Regions from separate parts of the Hafnia sp. CBA7124 genome, predicted to be linked through region 3. Evidence: predicted binding sites of a transcription regulator. Region 3 holds the regulator's gene; each other region holds the start of a gene.
The links. The regulator PurR, encoded in region 3, represses purine synthesis genes. The targets are predictions, from matches to a motif close to CANGCAAACGTTTGCNTG.
Positions count from the first base shown of each region.

Region 1: a site for PurR is predicted at 3,730-3,747, ahead of galS (HTH-type transcriptional regulator GalS). Genes of this name have one in related genera too.
Region 2: a site for PurR is predicted at 5,123-5,140, ahead of carA (glutamine-hydrolyzing carbamoyl-phosphate synthase small subunit). Genes of this name have one in related genera too.

Region 1 covers NZ_AP017469.1:1,426,741-1,433,874, forward strand. Annotated here, with positions in the region: gene CPY98_RS06650 (LysR family transcriptional regulator) at 1-112, opposite strand, end outside; gene CPY98_RS06655 (YbfB/YjiJ family MFS transporter) at 243-1,403, shown strand; gene folE (GTP cyclohydrolase I FolE) at 1,565-2,227, shown strand; gene yeiB (DUF418 domain-containing protein YeiB) at 2,452-3,651, shown strand; gene galS (HTH-type transcriptional regulator GalS) at 3,910-4,908, shown strand; gene mglB (galactose/glucose ABC transporter substrate-binding protein MglB) at 5,244-6,242, shown strand; gene mglA (galactose/methyl galactoside ABC transporter ATP-binding protein MglA) at 6,355-7,134, shown strand, end outside.
Region 2 covers NZ_AP017469.1:3,688,351-3,695,484, forward strand. Annotated here, with positions in the region: gene kefF (glutathione-regulated potassium-efflux system oxidoreductase KefF) at 1-206, opposite strand, end outside; gene carB (carbamoyl-phosphate synthase large subunit) at 483-3,707, opposite strand; gene carA (glutamine-hydrolyzing carbamoyl-phosphate synthase small subunit) at 3,726-4,898, opposite strand; gene dapB (4-hydroxy-tetrahydrodipicolinate reductase) at 5,367-6,188, opposite strand; gene xdhA (xanthine dehydrogenase molybdenum-binding subunit XdhA) at 6,713-7,134, shown strand, end outside.
Region 3 covers NZ_AP017469.1:2,333,132-2,340,265, reverse strand. Annotated here, with positions in the region: gene punR (DNA-binding transcriptional activator PunR) at 1-625, shown strand, start outside; gene CPY98_RS10760 (ATP-binding cassette domain-containing protein) at 630-1,256, opposite strand; gene CPY98_RS10755 (ABC transporter permease) at 1,253-2,899, opposite strand; gene purR (HTH-type transcriptional repressor PurR) at 2,903-3,928, opposite strand; gene CPY98_RS21110 (YnhF family membrane protein) at 4,283-4,372, shown strand; gene sodB (superoxide dismutase [Fe]) at 4,466-5,044, opposite strand; gene CPY98_RS10735 (C40 family peptidase) at 5,396-6,376, opposite strand; gene CPY98_RS10730 (Grx4 family monothiol glutaredoxin) at 6,742-7,086, shown strand.

The DNA.
Region 1 (7,134 bases), 910 kb from region 3:
GACGCAAACGGGTGGTCAGGTTGGAAGGAACGCGATGAAGTAGCTCCGCTGCACGAGCAACCGAGCCAGTTTCAGCTACGCTACAGAACATGCGCAGTTGGGTAAGATCCATATTCATTCTCTTAACGTGAATAACTTGATTATCATTATTCACTTTTTGAGAGTTGTTTGGCAAGGCAATATAACAACAAATTATTTAACAATTATCTATCATCAAGCGTGATAGGGATGGAGATCCTGCAATGGCAGTGCGTATCGCATTAAGCGGCTTTTTAGCCTTAGTTGTGGCAATGGGAATTGGGCGGTTTGCGTTCACGCCTCAGGTTCCGTTGATGATTGCAGAGCATCAGTTTTCACTGACCGGCGCGGGGATTGTGGCCGCGCTGAACTATTTGGGCTATTTGGCCGGTGCTTTTGACGCGATGCGGGCGAGCAGACAGGTTGAGCGGCGATTGCAGCTTGGACTTTGGGGAGCGGTGTTTTTAACTCTGCTTTCAGCCTGTGTCAGCGGTTTTTGGTGGCATAGCTTAATCCGCTTTATGGTTGGCTGGGCGAGCGGATGGGCAATGGTGCTGGTGGCCGCATGGACGAATGAACGTTTGGCTCATTTCGGAAAACCCAATCTTGCTGCCGCGGTGTTTGCCGGTCCTGGGGCCGGTATTTTTATCAGTGGGATGCTATCGGTCGGAATTAGCGCGCTTAATCTCGATGCGGCTCAGGCGTGGCTGGTTTACGGTGTGCTAGCGCTGGTGCTGATTGGTTTTATCGCCCGCTTCTTACCAAGAGCAGGGGAGCTTCATCGCCCTGACGTGCCTGCCCAGCCTTTGGTATTAACGCCCGCACTCAAACGATTGGTGTGGAGCTACAGTCTGGCCGGATTCGGCTATATCTTACCTGCGACGTTTTTATCACAAATGGCTCATGCCCGTTTTCCCGATAGCCTCTTTGCCCAGTTTGTTTGGCCCGTATTTGGTTTTGCCGCGGTGGTGGGGATTGGTTTGGGGATTCTGACGCGCCGCTGGCTGCTGACTCAGCAACGCTTAGCGATCGTACTGTGGATCCAAGCATTAGGCATTGTGTTCACGGAAACGATCCCTGGAGTCAGCGGATTGGTATTCGGTGCATTGCTCACCGGCGGTGGGTTCTTATGTGTTGTTCAACTTTCGCTGCAATATGGCCGCGAGTTAGCGCCTTCGCACATTCGTTATATGGCAGGGTTGCTGACCACCGGTTACGCCGTTGGCCAATTAGTTGGCCCTATGCTTTCGGCTATTTCAACGGCGCTAACGCATCGTTTAGAGCCCGCGTTGTATATTGCTGCAATAGGTTTGCTCGTTGCCGGTGGTTTGGTTTTTCGCACGCAGCCCGTGCTCAGCCCACAAACAGAGCGCTCTGATGGATAACCGCACATTTTATATGCATTAAACAAATGACGGTTTTTCATGTATAGCTGAAAGAGTATCACTGGATAAAGCGTCCGCACTCCACTAAAGTGATGACAAAATTCTGATGTGATCACCATCAAGTTGTGCTCAGAATTAAGATTACCTGCAGGAGAGAATTGATGTCATCGCTAAGCAAAGAAGCAGTTTTGGTTCATACGGCGCTAGAGGCTCGTGGCCTAGAAACTCCCCTGCGAGGGGAAGTGTTAGATCGTGAAATACGTAAACAGCGCATCAAAGAGCACATGACGGAAATCATGCAGTTGCTCAATCTTGATTTATCTGACGATAGCTTGGCGGAAACGCCGCACCGTATTGCCAAAATGTACGTTGATGAGATTTTCTCGGGCTTGGATTATGCGAATTTTCCAAAAATTACCGTCATTGAAAATAAGATGAAGGTTGATGAGATGGTCACGGTGCGAGATATCACGCTAACCAGCACCTGTGAGCACCATTTTGTGACCATCGATGGCAAAGCCACGGTGGCCTATATTCCTAAAGACTGTGTGATTGGCCTGTCGAAAATTAATCGCATCGTGCAATTCTTTGCGCAGCGTCCGCAGGTACAAGAGCGTTTGACCCAGCAAATTTTGGTTGCGCTGCAAACTCTATTGGGAACCAACAACGTTGCGGTATCTATCGATGCCACGCATTACTGCGTGAAAGCCCGCGGTGTGCGTGATGCGACCAGTGCGACGACCACAACCTCGCTCGGCGGGTTGTTTAAATCGAGCCAAAATACTCGTCAGGAGTTTTTGCGCGCGGTACGCCATCACGGCTAGTTGAGCGTGAATAATCGGGTGATTGACTCGAAGTGATACAGCGCCGGCCATGTGCCGGCGTTTTTGTATATCCCCGTCATACTTCAAGCTGCTTACGCGTTGGCTGCACCCGCTCACCCCAGTCACTTACTGGAGTAAGCTGCTGGGGTGAGCAGGGTTGCCGCCTTCAAGCAACTTGAATTATTTTGGGTATAGTTAAAGTACTGTCTATAGGGATCGCCGTTATGCTGCAGCGTTTGCCAAACTCTCAACCGGAAGCGGTGACAAAACCTGCCATGCTGAAAACGCGCATTGGTACACTGGATTTTGTACGCGGGCTGGCGATTCTTTGTATTCTTTTAATGAACATCACCGGTTTTGGTTTACCCAAAGCGGCCTATCTCAATCCTGCCTATAACGGACTACCTGATGGCGCAGATACGCTGACGTGGGGTCTGTTACATGTCTTCGTACAAGGCAAATTTTTAGCCATGTTTGCGCTGCTGTTTGGGGCAGGGCTTCAGCTATTGTTGCCCAAAGGTAAACACTGGCTGCGTGCGCGTTTATCTTGGCTGGTTTTATTCGGACTCATCCATGCCATTTTCTTTTGGGACGGTGACATTTTATTGGCCTACGGCCTGATTGGATTAATCAGTTGGCGAATGATCCGCGATGCTTCTTCAACGCTACAGCTGTTGCGCACCGGTCTGGTGCTGTATGTCATTGGATTAGGGCTGCTGCTACTGCTGGGGTTGATTGCAGGGCCAGAGCCGAGTGCATTTTGGCTGCCGGGATATGCCGCCATTCAGTACGAAGGCATTTGGAAAATACACGGTGGTTGGGAAGCATGGCGTAATCGCAGTGATTTGCTCAGCGCAAATCTGATGGCGCTCGCGGTGCAGTATGGCTGGCAGCTCGCAGGGCTGATGCTGACCGGCGCTGCGTTAATGCGCAGCGGCTGGCTAAGCGGTAGTTTCAGCCAGCGACATTATCGGCGAACCGCGCTTTGGTCGCTGGTGGTGGGATTAGGCATTCAGGTGCCGACCACCTTAGCGCAGTGGCAAAACGGTTGGGAATATCACGTTAGTGGCTATTTGCTTCAGGTGCCTGCCGAACTGACTGCGCCACTCATGATGATCGGTTATGTTTCGCTGATCTATGCATTCTGGCCACAAATCTCACGGCTTAAACTTGCCTTCGCTCTGCGGCAGGTTGGGCGCATGGCGTTGACGAACTATTTGCTGCAAACGCTGCTGTGCACCACGCTGTTTTATCAATTTGCCATGTTTAATCACTGGTCAAGAACGGCATTGCTCTGGGTTGTTCCGGTAGTATGGCTGATTAATGTTCTTTTCTCGATACTTTGGCTGCGTCACTTTAAGCAAGGGCCGGTTGAGTGGTTATGGCGTAAATTAACGGCGCTGGGTACTCAAACAAGAAGTTGAGCAATGACGCCTCACGCGAATATTGACGCGAGAAACACAAATTAAAAGCGTGAGCTGAAGTGAAAGGTTAACGAAATGTATGAAAACGTTTTCTTTCCTGTGACATATTTCACGCAGCAATGATGAAAAACTGGGTAGCATAGCGCGGTCATATCACGTACGTGCTTTCGACTCAGGGATCTCTATGAATGCCATTTGCTGTCCTGCACCATTCCGTGTTTATTTTTATGCTTTTCTTTGCCGTCATGAGCGTTGCGCATGATCACTATTCGTGATGTTGCACGGCTGGCGGGTGTTTCCGTTGCTACCGTATCCCGTGTTTTGAACAATACGGCGATCACCACGCCGGAAACGAAAGCCGTGGTGCAGAGCGCCGTGGCTGAACTCGGCTACCGCCCGAACGCCAACGCGCAGGCGTTAGCAACGCAAAGTAGCGACATGTTGGGTGTGGTGGTGATGGATGTTTCTGACCCGTTCTTTGGTGCGTTAGTTAAAGGCGTTGATGAAGTTGCCCAGCGCGAGCGCAAAAATCTGCTGATTGCCAACAGTTATCACGATGCAGATAAAGAGCGAAAGGCGATAGAAATGCTGATACGCCAGCGCTGCAATGCGTTGATTGTGCATGCAAAGATGTTATCAGACGATGAGCTGGTGGCGTTTATGCAGCAGGTGCCGGGTATGGTGTTGATCAACCGTATCGTTCCAGGCTATGAGCACCGCTGTGTGGGCCTGAATAACTTGGCGGGTGGGCAAATGGCCACGCAGTTGTTGCTGGACAAAGGCCATCGTCGGATTGGCTTTTTGGGTTCAAATCATCAGATTGAAGACCAAATGATGCGGCAGAAAGGGTATGAAACCGCCATGCAATTAGCGGGGATCGAAATCGGTAAAGCGTGGTGCGCCTATGCTTCGCCCGATCTACAAGGTGGGGAAGCCGCAATGGTGGAACTTCTTGGCCGCAATCAGCAGTTGAGTGCCGTGTTTGCCTATAACGACGCTATGGCTGCGGGTGCTTTAGCCGTGTTGAAAGAAAACGGTATTTCTATTCCAGAACAATTTTCTATCGTGGGTTTTGACGATATCCCTATTGCACGCTATACCAGCCCTAAACTGACCACCGTCCGTTATCCTATTGTTTCTATGGCTACTTTAGCCTCTGAGCTGGCGCTTAAGTCCGTTCATCAAACGCCTCTTTCTCCCAACGGTCACTGTTTTATGCCTACCTTAGTGCAGCGCTGGAGCGTGGGTTCTCGATAATTGTGGTGTAGCTCACTTTGTCAGCAGATTGGCCCATGTAACCGTTTTCAATCTGTGAGTTCATTCACAGAATATTAACATAATCGTGTCTATTCTTGTGGCGTTTTCGCTATCACAAATATCAGTCATACGTGCAAATCGCCCTGATACTCTAGGTTTTTCGGGCGTCAAACCTAGAGTGGCTGGGATATTCTAAATGTAAACGATATGTGTATTTTAAACGGTTCGCGTTGGTATTTGTTTTCTTGCCGCAGCGATAGTGGAAACGATAAACAAGGGCGTCTGAAAAATCGGACATCCATGCTGAAATACCCTACATCCAATCGGAGCTTCACATGAATAAGAAGACGTTTACCTTAGCAACTTTGGCGGCCAGCATGATGTTTGGCGTCGCGGCACAGGCGGCAACCACCAATATCGGGGTCACCATCTATAAGTACGACGACAACTTTATGTCCGTGGTACGTAAGGCGTTAGAAAACGATGCTAAGGCTGATCCCAGCGTTAAATTGTTGATGAATGACTCACAAAACGATCAGTCCAAGCAAAACGATCAGGTTGACGTGCTGATGGCGCGTGGCGTGAAAGGATTGGCAATTAACCTCGTCGATCCTGCTGCTGCTCCAACGATTATTGATAAAGCGAAGGCAAACGATGTTCCGGTCGTGTTCTTCAACAAAGAACCCTCTCGTAAGGCGCTGGATAGCTACGACAAAGCGTATTACGTGGGCACCGACTCCAAAGAGTCTGGCATCATTCAGGGTCAGCTGATCGGTAAACACTGGAAAGCCAATCCTAACTGGGATCTGAACAAAGATGGCGTGATTCAGTTCGTCCTGCTGAAAGGCGAGCCGGGCCACCCAGATGCTGAAGCACGTACAACTTACGTGGTGAAAAGCCTGAACGACCAAGGTATTAAAACTCAGCAATTGCAGTTAGATACCGCAATGTGGGATACCGCGCAGGCTAAAGATAAAATGGATGCATGGTTGTCTGGCCCAAATGCGAACAAGATTGAAGTGGTTATCGCCAACAACGATGCTATGGCGATGGGCGCCGTCGAAGCCCTGAAAGCGCATAACAAAACCGCTATTCCAGTGTTTGGCGTCGATGCCCTGCCAGAAGCGCTGGCGTTAGTTAAATCAGGCGCAATGGCCGGTACCGTATTGAACGATGCCAGCAACCAAGCGAAAGCCACCTTCGATTTGACCAAAAATCTCGCCGAAGGCAAGCCAGCGGGTGAAGGCACCAACTGGAAAATTGAAAATAAAATTGTTCGCGTTCCGTATGTCGGCGTCGATCAGGACAATCTGTCTCAGTTTATTAAAAAATAAGCGTCACCTAAGCCTATATAACAATAACTTTTAAGTTTTAAGCCCGATATTGATTGATGGTTCAACCAGAGGCTATCGGGCTTATTCTTTATGTCATTTTCAGGTGGATGTTATGCCAGATAACTCTTTGATGGGTAACTCGTTGACCGACAGCTCTTTGGCAAAAGATCAGATTTCTAATCAAGAGAACGCATCGATAAAACAGGACGATGACGCGTTTTTATTGGAAATGGATAATATCAATAAGTCATTTCCTGGCGTCAAAGCGCTGGATAATGTCAATCTGCGTGTACGACCACACTCCATCCATGCATTAATGGGGGAGAACGGTGCGGGTAAATCCACACTATTAAAATGTTTGTTTGGCATTTACCAGAAAGATTCAGGACGTATTCTTTTTCAGGGAAAAGAGATCAATTTTAAGAGCGCCAAAGAAGCATTGGAACACGGCGTTTCGATGGTGCATCAAGAGCTAAACTTAGTTCTGCAGCGTAACGTGATGGATAATATGTGGCTTGGTCGTTACCCGATGAAAGGGATTTTTGTCGATCAAGATAAGATGTATCAAGATACTAAAGCGATATTCGATGAGCTCGATATTGATATCGATCCGCGCGAAAAAGTGGCCGGATTATCTGTATCCCAAATGCAGATGATTGAAATTGCTAAGGCATTTTCATATAACGCCAAAATTGTGATTATGGATGAGCCCACTTCTTCTTTAACAGAAAAAGAAGTTAATCATCTTTTTACGATTATCCGTAAATTAAAAGATCGCGGATGCGGCATTGTTTATATCTCCCATAAAATGGAAGAGATCTTTAAGCTCTGCGATGAAATAACGATTCTGCGTGATGGTCAGTGGATTGCGACTCAAACCTTAGATGGTATG
Region 2 (7,134 bases), 1.4 Mb from region 3:
CTGTACCACTGCATCGGGTGTTGCAGGATGATGAGATCGGCCTGACTCAACGCCTGCTGTTCGGCAGCAACGTTAATATTGAAATCAGGATAGAGCTCATACAGTGAGCGAACTTCAACCTCAGGAATATCGATAACGGCGTCTAACAAACGCTTATTGGCATGCGAATGCCGAGGATAAGGATGGGCGTATATTATCAGGATCATGCGTTTCTCGTTGTGCGAAAGCCTTAATGTATCTTAGACCCAAATATTGATGTCATGGCAGCAATGCAAGCGGTGCTAACAGGAATATTAATCGGTTAAGGCATCAAAAAACTTAGGGAATTTTCTACGACATAGCATGACAGTTTTAAAAACAAATAAAATCTGAAAATTTTTAACAAGTTGCTCAAGTTTTTGGAATGACGAAAACATTAGCCAAAAAAAAGCCTGACCGAAGTCAGGCTTAGCATTTCAACTCAGACATTTTTGGCGCCGATATTACCCTTTCAAGCGCGCATGCATTTCCTGCACCGACGTTACCTGCTCGGTTGGGTCGGAATTCAGCGCCATCGCGGTAGCAAAACCACCGTTCAGCGTGGTGTCGTAATGCACTTTGTATTGCAGCGCGCTGCGGCGAATCAACTTGGAGTCTTCAATCGCCTGACGACCTGCGGTGGTGTTGACGATATAGGAATACTCACCGTTTTTGATACGGTCTTGAATATGCGGACGACCTTCATGCACCTTGTTGACCAAGCGTGGATTAATCCCTGCTTCGCCCAGAACGATTGCGGTACCGTGGGTCGCATCCAGCTCGAAGCCTTGTTTCAGCAGTTTTGCCGCCAAATCAACTACGCGGTGTTTGTCGCCTTCACGTACAGACAGTAGCGCACGCCCCGGGGTTTTCACCTTAGACTGGCTGCCCAGCATCGCTTTAGAGAAAGCTTCCGCAAAGGTGCGGCCAACGCCCATCACTTCACCGGTAGAGCGCATCTCAGGCCCTAAGATGGGGTCAACGCCTGGGAATTTATTGAACGGTAGCACCACTTCTTTCACTGAGTAATATGGCGGGATAACTTCTTTCGTCACGCCCTGCTGTGCCAACGTTTGGCCTGCCATCACACGCGCCGCGACTTTCGCCAGCGGAACACCCGTCGCTTTAGACACAAATGGCACGGTACGTGCCGCACGCGGGTTCACTTCAATCAAATACACTTCGTTATCTTTAACCGCGAACTGCACGTTCATCAAACCACGAACGCCGAGCTCCATCGCCAGTTTTTCAGCCTGTACGCGCATCACGTCCTGAATTTCTTGGCTCAGCGTATAAGCAGGCAGTGAACATGCCGAGTCACCGGAGTGAACACCAGCCTGCTCAATGTGCTCCATAATGCCGCCGATTAATACGCGCTCACCGTCACAGATAGCATCAACGTCAACCTCAACCGCATCATCAAGGAAGTGATCCAGCAGCACCGGTGCATCGTTAGACACGCTCACCGCATTTTGGAAGTAACGGCGCAGGTCGATTTCGTCATACACGATTTCCATCGCGCGGCCACCCAGCACGTAGGATGGGCGAACCACCAGCGGATAACCGATAACAGCGCCCTTCTCGATGGCTTGCTCGATGGTTGAAACCGTGGCGTTAGCTGGCTGTTTTAAGCCAAGGCGCACAACGGCCTGCTGGAAACGCTCACGGTCTTCAGCACGGTCAATCGCATCTGGGCTAGTACCGATAACCGGCACACCGGCGGCTTCCAATGCACGAGCCAGTTTCAGCGGCGTCTGACCACCGTACTGCACGATGACGCCCTGTGGTTTTTCTACCGCCACAATTTCCAGCACGTCTTCTAGCGTAACCGGCTCAAAGTACAGACGGTCAGAGGTATCGTAGTCGGTTGAAACGGTTTCAGGGTTACAGTTCACCATGATGGTTTCGTAGCCGTCTTCACGCAGCGCAAGGGACGCATGCACACAGCAGTAGTCGAACTCAATACCTTGACCTATACGGTTTGGACCGCCGCCCAGCACGATAATTTTCGGACGGTCGCTGTTTGGATTCGACTCGCACTCTTCTTCATAAGTGGAGTACATGTAAGCCGTGTCGGTGGCAAATTCTGCCGCACAGGTATCCACACGTTTGTAAACAGGATGCAGATTGTACTTGTGGCGCAGTTTGCGAATTTCAGTTTCAGCCACACCAGCCAGCTTCGCTAAACGAGCGTCAGCAAAACCTTTGCGTTTCAATTGGCGTAAGAATTCATGGCTCAGACCATTGATACCCACTTCCGCGACCTGCTCTTCCAAGCGCACCAATTCTTCGATTTGCACCAAGAACCAGCGGTCGATGTTGGTCAGGTTGAACACGCCGTCAACGGACAGACCTGCGCGGAAAGCGTCGGCGATGTACCAAATACGCTCAGCGCCAGCATCTTTAAGCTCACGACGGATTTTGGTGAGCGCTTCTGGGTCATCGAGGCTCACTTTAGGGTCGAAGCCCGCAGCGCCGACTTCCAGACCACGAAGGGCTTTCTGTAGAGACTCTTGCTGAGTGCGACCAATCGCCATCACTTCGCCGACGGATTTCATCTGCGTAGTCAGACGGTCGTTTGCGCCCGCAAATTTCTCGAAGTTAAAGCGAGGAATTTTGGTCACAACGTAGTCGATAGACGGTTCAAACGAGGCCGGAGTACGACCGCCGGTGATGTCGTTCATCAGTTCGTCGAGGGTATAACCCACCGCCAGTTTGGCTGCCACTTTCGCAATCGGGAAGCCAGTCGCTTTGGACGCCAGCGCAGAGGAGCGAGAAACGCGAGGGTTCATTTCAATGACGATCAGACGGCCATTTTTCGGGTTCACCGCAAACTGCACGTTAGAACCACCGGTTTCTACGCCGATTTCACGCAGTACCGCCATCGAGGCGTTACGCATGATTTGATATTCTTTGTCGGTCAGCGTTTGGGCCGGTGCCACGGTGATGGAGTCGCCGGTATGAATGCCCATCGCATCGAAGTTTTCAATCGAGCAAACGATGATGCAGTTGTCGTTTTTATCACGTACCACTTCCATCTCGTACTCTTTCCAACCAATCAGCGACTCATCAATCAGTAGCTCTTTGGTCGGTGAAAGATCCAGACCGCGCTCGCAAATCTCTTCGAACTCTTCACGGTTATACGCAATACCGCCGCCGGTGCCGCCCATGGTGAATGAAGGACGAATAATACATGGGAAGCCAACGTCAGCCGCCACGGCTAAGGCTTCTTCCATCGTATGAGCGATGCCTGAACGTGCGGTGTCGAGGCCAATTTTCTTCATCGCGATATCGAAACGACGACGGTCTTCGGCTTTATCAATGGCGTCGGCGGTCGCACCAATCATGGTTACGCCAAACTCTTCCAGCACACCTTGGCGCTCTAACTCAAGCGCGCAGTTCAGCGCAGTCTGTCCACCCATGGTAGGCAGAACGGCATCAGGGCGCTCTTTTTCGATGATTTTGCGCACCACTTCCCAGTGAATCGGCTCGATATAGGTCGCATCGGCCATTTCAGGGTCAGTCATGATGGTGGCGGGGTTCGAGTTCACCAGAATGACGCGGTAACCTTCTTCGCGCAGCGCTTTACACGCTTGAGCACCCGAGTAGTCAAATTCACATGCTTGGCCGATAACAATCGGGCCTGCGCCCAGAATCAGGATGCTTTTTATATCAGTACGTTTTGGCATTTTATTTATTGCTCCTGATTATTTGGCTGTTCTTGTCATAGTGGTGCGGTAGGTCTGAATCAAATCGATAAAGTGGTCAAACAGCGGCGCAGCATCGTGCGGCCCAGGGCTTGCCTCTGGGTGGCCTTGGAAACTAAACGCCGCTTTATCCGTGCGATGAATCCCCTGAACCGTGTGGTCAAACAGGGACTTGTGCGTCACACGCAGCGTATCTGGCAGATTGTCGCCATCAACGGCAAAACCATGGTTTTGAGCGGTAATCATCACAACGTCTTTATCGAGGTCTTTCACCGGATGGTTGCCGCCGTGATGGCCCAGCTTCATCTTGATGGTTTTGGCTCCGCTTGCTAGCGCCAGAAGTTGGTGGCCCAAGCAAATACCAAATACTGGAATTTCTGTATCTAAGAAGGTTTTAATGGCGCGAATTGCGTAATCACACGGTTCTGGGTCACCAGGACCATTGGATAGGAAAATGCCATCGGGGTTGAGCTTCAACACATCTTCCGCTGGCGTTTGCGCTGGAACCACCGTTAGGCGGCAGCCTCTATCAACCAGCATGCGTAGGATGTTACGTTTCACGCCATAGTCATAGGCAACAACGTGGAATGGCAGCTCTGACTCTTCTTTCGCCGCAGGCAATTCGCCCATCAGCGTCCAACTACCTTGCGTCCAAGAATAAGATTCTCGGGTAGTGACTTCTTTTGCCAGATCCATGCCTTTTAAGCCTGGGAATGCTTTCGCTTTCTCCAGCGCCAATTGAACATCTGGCTGAGTACCGTCAATGCTACCGGTGATGATGCAGCCATTCTGAGCCCCTTTCTCACGCAATAAACGCGTCAGTTTGCGGGTATCGATATCGGCGATAGCCACAACATTGTGACGTTTGAGGTAATCAGAGAGGCATTCGGTGCTGCGGTAGTTGCTAGCAATCAGAGGCAAATCGCGAATTATCAGGCCTTGAGCATGAACAGCGGAGGATTCTTCATCAGAGGCGTTAGTGCCGACATTGCCGATATGGGGATAAGTAAGAGTGACTAGCTGGCGGGAATAGGAAGGATCAGTGAGGATTTCTTGATAACCGGTCATTGACGTATTGAAGACCACCTCGCCCACCGCCGATCCATCTGCACCAATCGACCGACCGTGAAACTGGGTTCCGTCTTCCAGAACCAATATAGCTGACTTAATCAAAACACCCTCCAAAGAATATTCAGTCACATTATTTGCATATTAATGCAGATCATTCGATCTAAATCAATGCAAAAAACTGCCTTCTTGACTAATTTCCGGCAAATTGCGCGCATTCTAAAGACGTGGTGAATGCTTGTCTACCTGAAAAGATGATTTTTTTGTATTTTTTAAGGCTTAAGAAGAGATTTTACAGCGAAGAGGTTAAAAATAGATATTAACTAGAAATAGAAAACGGTTGCCAGTGTCGTGAATTAGCGGCAATACGTTTATGATGCAATTTTCCTCTGCAAAGGTCAATCACAGTTTCTCACTAGGTTAATAAAAAGTAAAATAAAGCAACTAATAAGTCACTCACAATAAAAATCACGCCAACCTTACTTTAAAATAAAAAAAATGGATAACACATTGTTATCCATTTAATTTTTAATATTAAAAAAAACATTAAAAGAAGATTTTTACTGATTTTATCTAGAGTTCATTGAGAGAAAGAACATCACGCATATCGTAAAGACCAATAGGCTGATTGCCTACCCATGCAGCAGCACGTACAGCGCCGCTGGCAAACGTCATACGGCTTGATGCCTTGTGAGTAATCTCGATTCGTTCTCCCACATCAGCAAACATCGCCGTGTGCTCACCGACAATATCGCCTGCGCGAATAGTAGCAAAGCCGATACTCTTAGGATCGCGCTCTCCGGTGTATCCCTCACGGGCATATACCGCACACTCTTTTAGATCGCGCCCTAACGCTTGAGCAATGGTTTCTCCCATGGCTAAAGCCGTGCCTGACGGTGCATCAACTTTATGGCGATGATGGGCTTCAATAATTTCGATATCCGTATAATCCCCCATCACTTTTGCCGCTTTCTCTAGCAGCTTAAGCATCACGTTAACCCCAACGCTAAAGTTAGCAGCGAACACAATACCAATAGATTCAGCCGCTTTGCTAATGGCAACTTTGCCCGCATCATCAAAGCCGGTGGTACCAATCACCATATTTTTGCGTTGAGATACACAGAACGCTAAATGCGCTAGCGTGCCTTCTGGGCGCGTAAAGTCGACCAAGACATCAAAGTTATCGGCGGCATCCTGTAGGCTTGCGCTGACTTTTATGCCTGTTTGGCCAATACCCGCTAATTCACCAGCATCTACGCCTAGCAATGAAGAGCCTTCACGCTCAAAAGCGGCACCGAGCACCACGCCTTCAACGTTTGCCACCGCAGCAATTAATTGTCTTCCCATGCGGCCACCGGCACCGGCGATAGCAATACGGATATGAGAATTAGACATCTTCCCTCTCTTAATTATTTAATTTCACTCAGCTAATTTCACTCAGCAAGATAGCCAAAGGCTTTCAATGTTAGTTTCAGGTTAACGACTCTTCCCTCTCACTGCCAGAGTAAATATACGGTAATTAGAAATTTGCGATTAGCGCGGTTCATCATCAGTTTTACGCGCTGACAAAACGTGTTGCCCCGTATTCAGAACAAAAATACAGCACCCGCATAATCATGCAAAACCAATCAGTTAGCATAGCGATACTAAGCATTTCATTACGATAACTTCGCTCTCAATTTGATACTAACATTCCCATTTTGATAGTTTTCCACTCTCCATCACCGTCATCCGATCTTCAGCCATCACATTCTGTAATTCGTCTAAGAAAAAACGCTCGATCCCCCTCACGTTTCCACCAATCACCTTACGGCTCTACGCCCTATGGCGTACATCTTGCTGCTTTATCGCTGATTTATAAATTTCGATTATTCATTTCATTCAAATTAAAAATCCCACGCTCCTCTAAGGAGAAAGCTATGTCGTTAGGATCCCCACTCAAGCGGGTGGACGCTGAAGCTAAGGTTACCGGCCACGCTCGCTATACCGACGATCATCAAATGCATGGCATGCGTTACGCTAAATATGTACGTAGTCCTCTCGCCCATGCTTATGTCACGGCCATTGATACTTATGCGGCACTGGCTTTGCCCGGCGTTGAAGCCGTATTTACTTATCAAGATGTGCCTGAATTACGATTCCCCACCGCGGGACATGCTTGGTCACTGGAACCAGCTAAACGAGACGTTGCCGATCGCCAGCTACTCACCCAACATGTGCGGCATTATGGCGACGGTGTTGCGATTGTGGTTGCGCGTGATGCGCTAACCGCAGAACGTGCCGCCGCGCTGGTTGAAGTGGCATACCAAGAGCTGCCGGTGATAACCACCGCACAGGGCGC
Region 3 (7,134 bases):
TGTTGCCGTCGATCGTATCGTTAATCCCCGTCGAAGCCGCCAATTGGTGGTCGATTTTTATCGTCATTTCCCTGATATGGAATTAATGATCCACCCCGAAGTGTTTAATGGCGTATGGGATGCCTTAGTCGCCGGACGCGTAGAGGTGGCGATAGGGGCGACGCGTGCGGTTCCGGCCGGAGGGCGTTTTTCTTTTCGCGATATGGGATTTCTACGCTGGCATTGTCTGGTGAGCCCCGATCACCCGCTGGCAAAATTGGAAGGCGAGTTAAGTGATGACAAAATTCGCCCTTTTCCTGCCTTGTGTATTGAAGACACATCTCGAGATCTGCCTAAGCGCGATACATGGCTATTAGATAATCAGCGACGCCTAGTGGTGCCTGATTGGCAGTCAGCCTGCGATTGTTTAGAGAATGGGCTTTGCGTAGGCCTGATGCCCGCGCACATGGCGGAACCGCTGGTGCATTCGGGTAAGCTGAAGATCTTACAATTGGCTCAGCCGTTTCCTGATAGCGCCTGCTGTGTCACTTGGGAAGACCATACCCGCTCACCGGCCATTGATTGGTTACTGGATTACCTCGGTGATACTGAAACGATGAATCAAGAGTGGCTCAGCCCTGAATAGGGTTTTAGAGCATGATGATTTGGCCGTTTGGCGGAACGTCGTCTTCGTCGTGTGTCACTAGCAGGGTGGCAATATTAGCCTGTTGTAATTCGCCAAAAACCCATTGGCGAAACTGTTGCCGCAGCGATTTATCAAGCTTGGAAAAAGGTTCATCCAATGCCACCGCGCGAGGGCGAGAAAGCAGGGTGCGCAACAAACTGATTCTGGCGCGCTGGCCGCCAGATAGTTCATCGGGATAGCGAGATGAAAACTCAGCCATGTCAATTTTCTCTAATGCCTGCGTGACCTGCTGATGCTGTTCTTCTTTGCCGATGTTTTCAGGTAAGGCGAAAAGCAGGTTTTGTGTAACGTTTAGGTGGGGAAACAATAAATCATCTTGGAATAGCAGCCCGATTTTTCGCTGATAGGCAGGAAGTTCAGTCACATCATGACTATCGATCAGCACTTTTCCCTGCGTTGATAGCGGGGCGTGAGCATGCCCCGCCATAGCCAGCAATAAGCTCGATTTCCCGCAGCCGCTAGGCCCCATCAGCGTGAGTATTTGTCCGCCTTCTACGCGGGTATTCAACGCTGAAGTTAGCGGTCTATCATCGAGATAAACCTGGAATTGCTCAAACGCTAAAGCCGTCACAGTTTTTTGTTCCTTGTCAGTATGAATGGCAAAAATAGCGCGATACCGTAAACCAAAAGTGGGATGAACGTTTGCCACAGAGCCGCAACGGCGGCCATGCGGCGATCGATACCGGATGCATAAGCGACGGTTTCCGTTGCCAACGTGGGGAAGCGCCCAGCGCCTAAACCCAGCGTGGGTAAATATAATCCTATGCTAACCGCGAAACCTAATGCGACGGAAAGCGCCAATGGCTTACTCAATAATGGGATCTTGATGCGCCAGAAACAGGTCCAAGGCGACTTTCCAAGTGATTGTGCGGTATAGATCAGCCGCGGATCGAAAGTCTGCCACGTGCCGCTGAGGCTAAGAAAAAAATACGGAACGATAAACACCATATGAGCAAAGATCACGCTGGGCAGCAGACCAATCACATCCAACCAAGCGGCCATGTGCTGCAAGCCGAAAATTAGGCTGATTTGTGGAGTCAACAGCGGGGCGAGCAGAAACCATGAGTTTGTATTTCTACGCGTATAAAATTGCCATTCCAAAAAACCAACGCACAGAAGTAAACCTAACAGATTCGCCACACTCGCAATGAGCAGACTATTTATGATCGGAGTACTAAGCTGATGAACGCTGGTAAGCCAATAATCATAGCTCCACTGTAGTGGAAAAGAAGACGAGAAAGGCCAACGCCATGCAACCGACCACACGAAGAGTACCGCATAGGCGCCCAGCGTTAACACAATACCCATTGCCCAGAGTGGGGTAAGCGGCATGCGCCACGTGCTGCGCCTTTGTCCATAAGCGTTGCGGCAATATGTTAACCAGCTCTTTTCAGCATATCGCCACGCACCAAAGCTGGCTAATGTGATAACAATAAGTAGCAGCGTACCAGCAGCGGCTAAAGATTGATGCCCCATCGAGGGTTCGCTTATCCATTGCCAAACTAACAACGCCAAGGTTGTGGGCTGCTGTGGCCCCAATAGAATCGCAATATCTACGGTGGATAGGCCAAAGGCGAGCACACAAAACAACGGCAAACGCAGAGCCACAAGTATTTGCGGAACTAATAGCAACCACCAGGCTTTCTCACTGTGGTAACCCAATGCGTTAGCAGCCTGCATCTGGCGAGCGACATCAATTCGACCCGCGATGTTAAACGCCATCAAAAATAAAAAAGGTGTCTCTTTGATCACCAATAAAAGAATTAAGGATAGGGCATAAGGGTCATTGACGATTGGCCAATCTGGCGGGCGCACAAAACCCGTAAATGTTGGGGATATAAGCCTGAGTAGCCAACCTGAGGGGGATAACAGCAGTATGAGACCGGTCGCCAGTGCAATATGCGGCATGGCTAAAATCGCACTCGAAATAGCGCGAGCGGTGCAGCTGGCGCGCTGTATAACCTGACTGCAAAGCGCTAATGCCAACCAAAGTGATATTAACGTCGCGGCGATTGCACTCCATAAGCTCAGGCCAACTGAGCGCATCAAACCTGGCCATTGGAGTAAAAGCGTCCACGGCTGGATGAAGGTGTTGAAAGAGGAAATGTCAGACAGCGGCTGAGTCAGTGCCAAGAGCGCTGCCAATATTGGCAACGCTCCTGCTATGAACAGCCCAACGGGGAACAGCGCTAAAAGAAAAGGGCTGTTCTTCATCACTTAGCGGCGATAGTCCAGATATGGGCCATCGGCAACGGAGCGGCGTTCCACCAGTTTTGGATGCACCTCGATCGTTTGAGAATCTTCACGCTTGCTCACGATACGGTCGAGTAGCATGTCAAAGGCCATTGAGCCCAAACGCTCTTTCGGCTGATGGATGGTGGTCAACGCTGGTGAGAAGTAGCGGGCGTTGCGCACGTTATCATAACCGATCACCGATATATCCTGCGGTACACGCAAGCCCATCTCATCGGCGGCACATATTGCGCCCATCGCCATGATGTCCCCACCCACAAAGACCGCCGTTGGGCGATTTTTTTGCGACAGAATTTGATGCATGGCTTTGTAACCGGATTCTGGCTCGAAATCGCCTTCTACCATCCACTCATCACGAGCGGGAATGTTGGCTTCTTGTAGGGCTTTCAGGAAGCCGCGTAGGCGACCTCCGCCGGTGTTACGAGAAAGCTGACCGGTAATCGCCCCAATATCACGATGACCACGTTCAATTAAATAGCGGCCGGCTAAATAGCCACCTTCGAACGCATTATCCTGAATGGCATCGGTAAAATCACTGCGTTGTGTCCCCCAGTCCATCACCACCATTGGAATATTGCGGTAGTCCTCAAGGGTTTGCAGCAGATTTTCTGGGTATTCAGAACACATCACTAATAATCCATCGACGCGTTTTTGCGCCAGCATCGCTAAATAAGCTTTTTGCTTTTCAGGGTTGTTGTGAGAGTTACATAAAATGAGCGTATAGCCTTGGCTGTAGCAGGCGTTTTCAACGGCCTCAATGACCTCAGCAAAATAGGGCGCCTCGCTGGACGTCGCCAGCAAACCGATCGATTTGGTGTGGTTAACTTTCAGGCTACGGGCGACGGCGCTGGGAGAGTAGTGCAATTCTTTAATTGCTTCCCAAACCGCGGTCTTGGTCTCTTCTGCGACAAAACGCGTCTTATTAATAACGTGAGACACTGTCGTGGTTGAAACGCCCGCGCGTTTTGCCACATCTTTAATCGTTGCCATGAAACAGATGACTCCTAAGCTAATGTAACTATGACATAGCTATTGTGTTAATCGTTTGCTTACGTACATCAAAATACACTGATTACAATCGCATCAAAGAGAGGAATATGCGGATATATCAAGCGCCAGCCTATTCTTTTACGTTATGAAAGCTGATACGTAGCAGTAAACCGTAAATTTTGGCCTATAAAATGCAAAAGGGGAAGTCAAAATTGTGTGTTAACAGAAAGAATAATCGAAAGTTTTACTGCGTGCGATCCCATTTAAGGTATGTGAAAATGATTTCACACACTTTCTGCAAGTGTTTATGTATAATCAAAATTGATCTGATAACGAAATGCGGGAGAAGAAGAAATGGAAACCGATCTGAAATATTCTCTAATGACAACGGTCGCAGCACTGGCTGTGATTGTTATCTTTAGTTTTGTTGCTGCGCTACATTGATTTATCGCTAAGTTTTTTATCGATAGCCATTAACATGGCTAAAACAAAAGGCGGTCAGTTGACCGCCTTTTTCATGTACGTCACTCAGCAAACTTATGCCAAGTTTTTCGCCACGAATTCCCAGTTTACCAGAGCCCAGAAGTTCTCCAGATATTTAGGACGCGCGTTGCGATAGTCGATGTAGTAGGCGTGTTCCCAAACGTCCACGGTCAGCAGTGGTTTGTCACCGTTGGTCAGTGGAGTTGCAGCGTTTGAGGTGTTTACAATCGCCAAAGAACCGTCTGCTTTTTTAACCAGCCAAGTCCAACCAGAACCGAAGTTGCCAATGGCAGATTTAGTCAGTTCTTCTTTGAATGCATCAAATGAACCAAACGCTTTGTTAATGGCTTCAGCCACGGCGCCAGTTGGTGCGTTGCCACCTTTTGGTGACAGGCAATGCCAGTAGAAGGTGTGGTTCCAAACCTGAGCAGCGTTGTTGAAGATACCGCCAGTAGAGGTCTTGATGATCTCTTCCAGTGATTTACCTTCGAACTCAGTGCCTTTGATCAGGTTGTTCAGGTTTACCACATAGGTATTGTGATGCTTACCGTAGTGGTATTCCAAGGTTTCTGCGGAGATGTGCGGTTCGAGTGCGTTTTTTTCGTATGGTAATGCAGGTAATTCAAAAGACATTGCTCTCTCCTATTATTGCTCTATTTTGCAATGAAACAGTTACACGTAAGTGTTTTATGTTTCATGCATCACACCAACGTTAATGTCAGTGAGCGGGTTTTTAAAATTGAAACGATCTTGTTGTGCTCTTGTTATGGGGATCGATTTTAGCAAGTTTTGAATCTAATAACAGGCAAAATTTTTGTTTTTGGTTATCAATTGGCGATTTGTGCACCATTCGTTCAAAACGGCCACAGAACATAAAATAAGGGGAGGGGATAATACAAAGATGGGGTAAATCTAAATGATAGGGATTATCACAAAATGCAATGAATCCCTACCATAAGTCTGTTTAACAATGATCTTCTGCTATTAACGAATCGTTTTTGGCGTCATCACGCGGCGAGCGCCAACGTAGTGTCCTTGCCAATAATCGTTATCTAAATAGCTGATCCGAATTTGTTCGCCGGTGCGAGGTGACTGAATGAATTTTCCCTCACCCATATAAACACCCACATGGTCGGCGGCACCCCGATTATTAATACGGAAGAAGACCAAGTCGCCTTTTTGTAGCTCTGTTTTTTTCACCGGAGCCGCATCACGCAGATGATACATTTCATTGGCGGTACGAGGGATCTTGATGCTCAGTAAATCCTGATAGGCGTAATAAACCAATCCACTGCAATCGAAGCCTGTGCTTGGTGACGCACCACCCCAACGATACGGTTTTCCTACCTGATTCATCAGCTTATTCATCGCCGTTTGCTTAGCATGCTGGTAACGCTTTTTATGCTGAGGACTCAGACGAATGGGTTTGCCATCAACGATTTCAATATTGTTTTGATTCAGCTTGAGCTTGGCTAATTCACCTTTGCTGCTTCTGCCATGGCTATTCAATTCACCGCGCTGGCGGCCATAGGTTTTTTTATTACTTACGCGAGCCAACGTAGCGGTGGAATGTGAGCCGCTTTTCTTGGCGCTGGATTTTGTCTTAGGGTTAGAAATAGATGCTAGTACCGCTTTATCTATTTTTTTGCTATTTGCTTTATTGCGCGCGACTTCTCTATTTTTGGCAAACTTAGTAGCGAGAGCGCTAGGCTGAGTTGTCGCTGATTTTTTAGTCGTTTTGCTCTTTTGTTCTAACGATTTTTTATTTTTGGCTGTCGTTGTAGGCGTCGCTGTTTTTTCTTTTTTGCTGGTAGCTGGTTTTCGTTTTTTACGATCGGCAGATTCGCTACTTGTCGCATGCGACTTTCGCTGATCGGCAACGACTTTATGCCCCGGAGAGGCATTCGCTGCATTAGCAAATAGCTGTGTAAACAGCAGAACAAAGAGCGCGATATATAGACGCATCGATAGGTTCCAGGCTTTGTCCCAAGCAAAAAACATGGCAAACAGTATTAAATAAACAGCCGCAACAAAACAGCATTCATTTCTGCTATTTATATTCTCTTTGTGACTAAATGTTACGATGATTGAATCAGATGCTGTTTTATTCACAAAACGCTGCATATCTGATCATGTGCAAAACGGATATAGCATAGCACGTTTTTAGATTAAACTGAGCTTACGCTGTGACGGTGTGTTGAAAATCAGATAATAGCCACACAAAAGATGGCGTTTTTTTCTCAGAGCGACACTCGGTACAATCCAGTACAATAATTCGATATGCACTTGCATGCTGTAGGCATAACACTGGCTAGAGGAAGTAAACTAAAATGACAATGACCACCATTGAAAAAATTCAGCGCCAACTGGCTGAAAACCCGATTATTTTGTACATGAAAGGCTCACCTAAATTGCCAAGCTGTGGCTTCTCTGCGCAAGCAGTTCAGGCATTGTCAGCCTGTGGTGAGCGTTTTGCCTATGTAGATATTCTGCAAAATCCAGATATTCGTGCTGAATTGCCAAAATATGCGAACTGGCCAACCTTCCCACAGCTGTGGGTCGAGGGTGAACTGGTTGGCGGCTGTGACATCATCATTGAGATGTACCGCGCTGGCGAATTGCAGCAGCTGATTAAAGAGACTGCGGCGAAGCATCCTGCACAGGAAGAACAGTAATCGTTGATGATTATTGTGAGCAAAATAAAGGCGCCTAAGGGCGCCTTT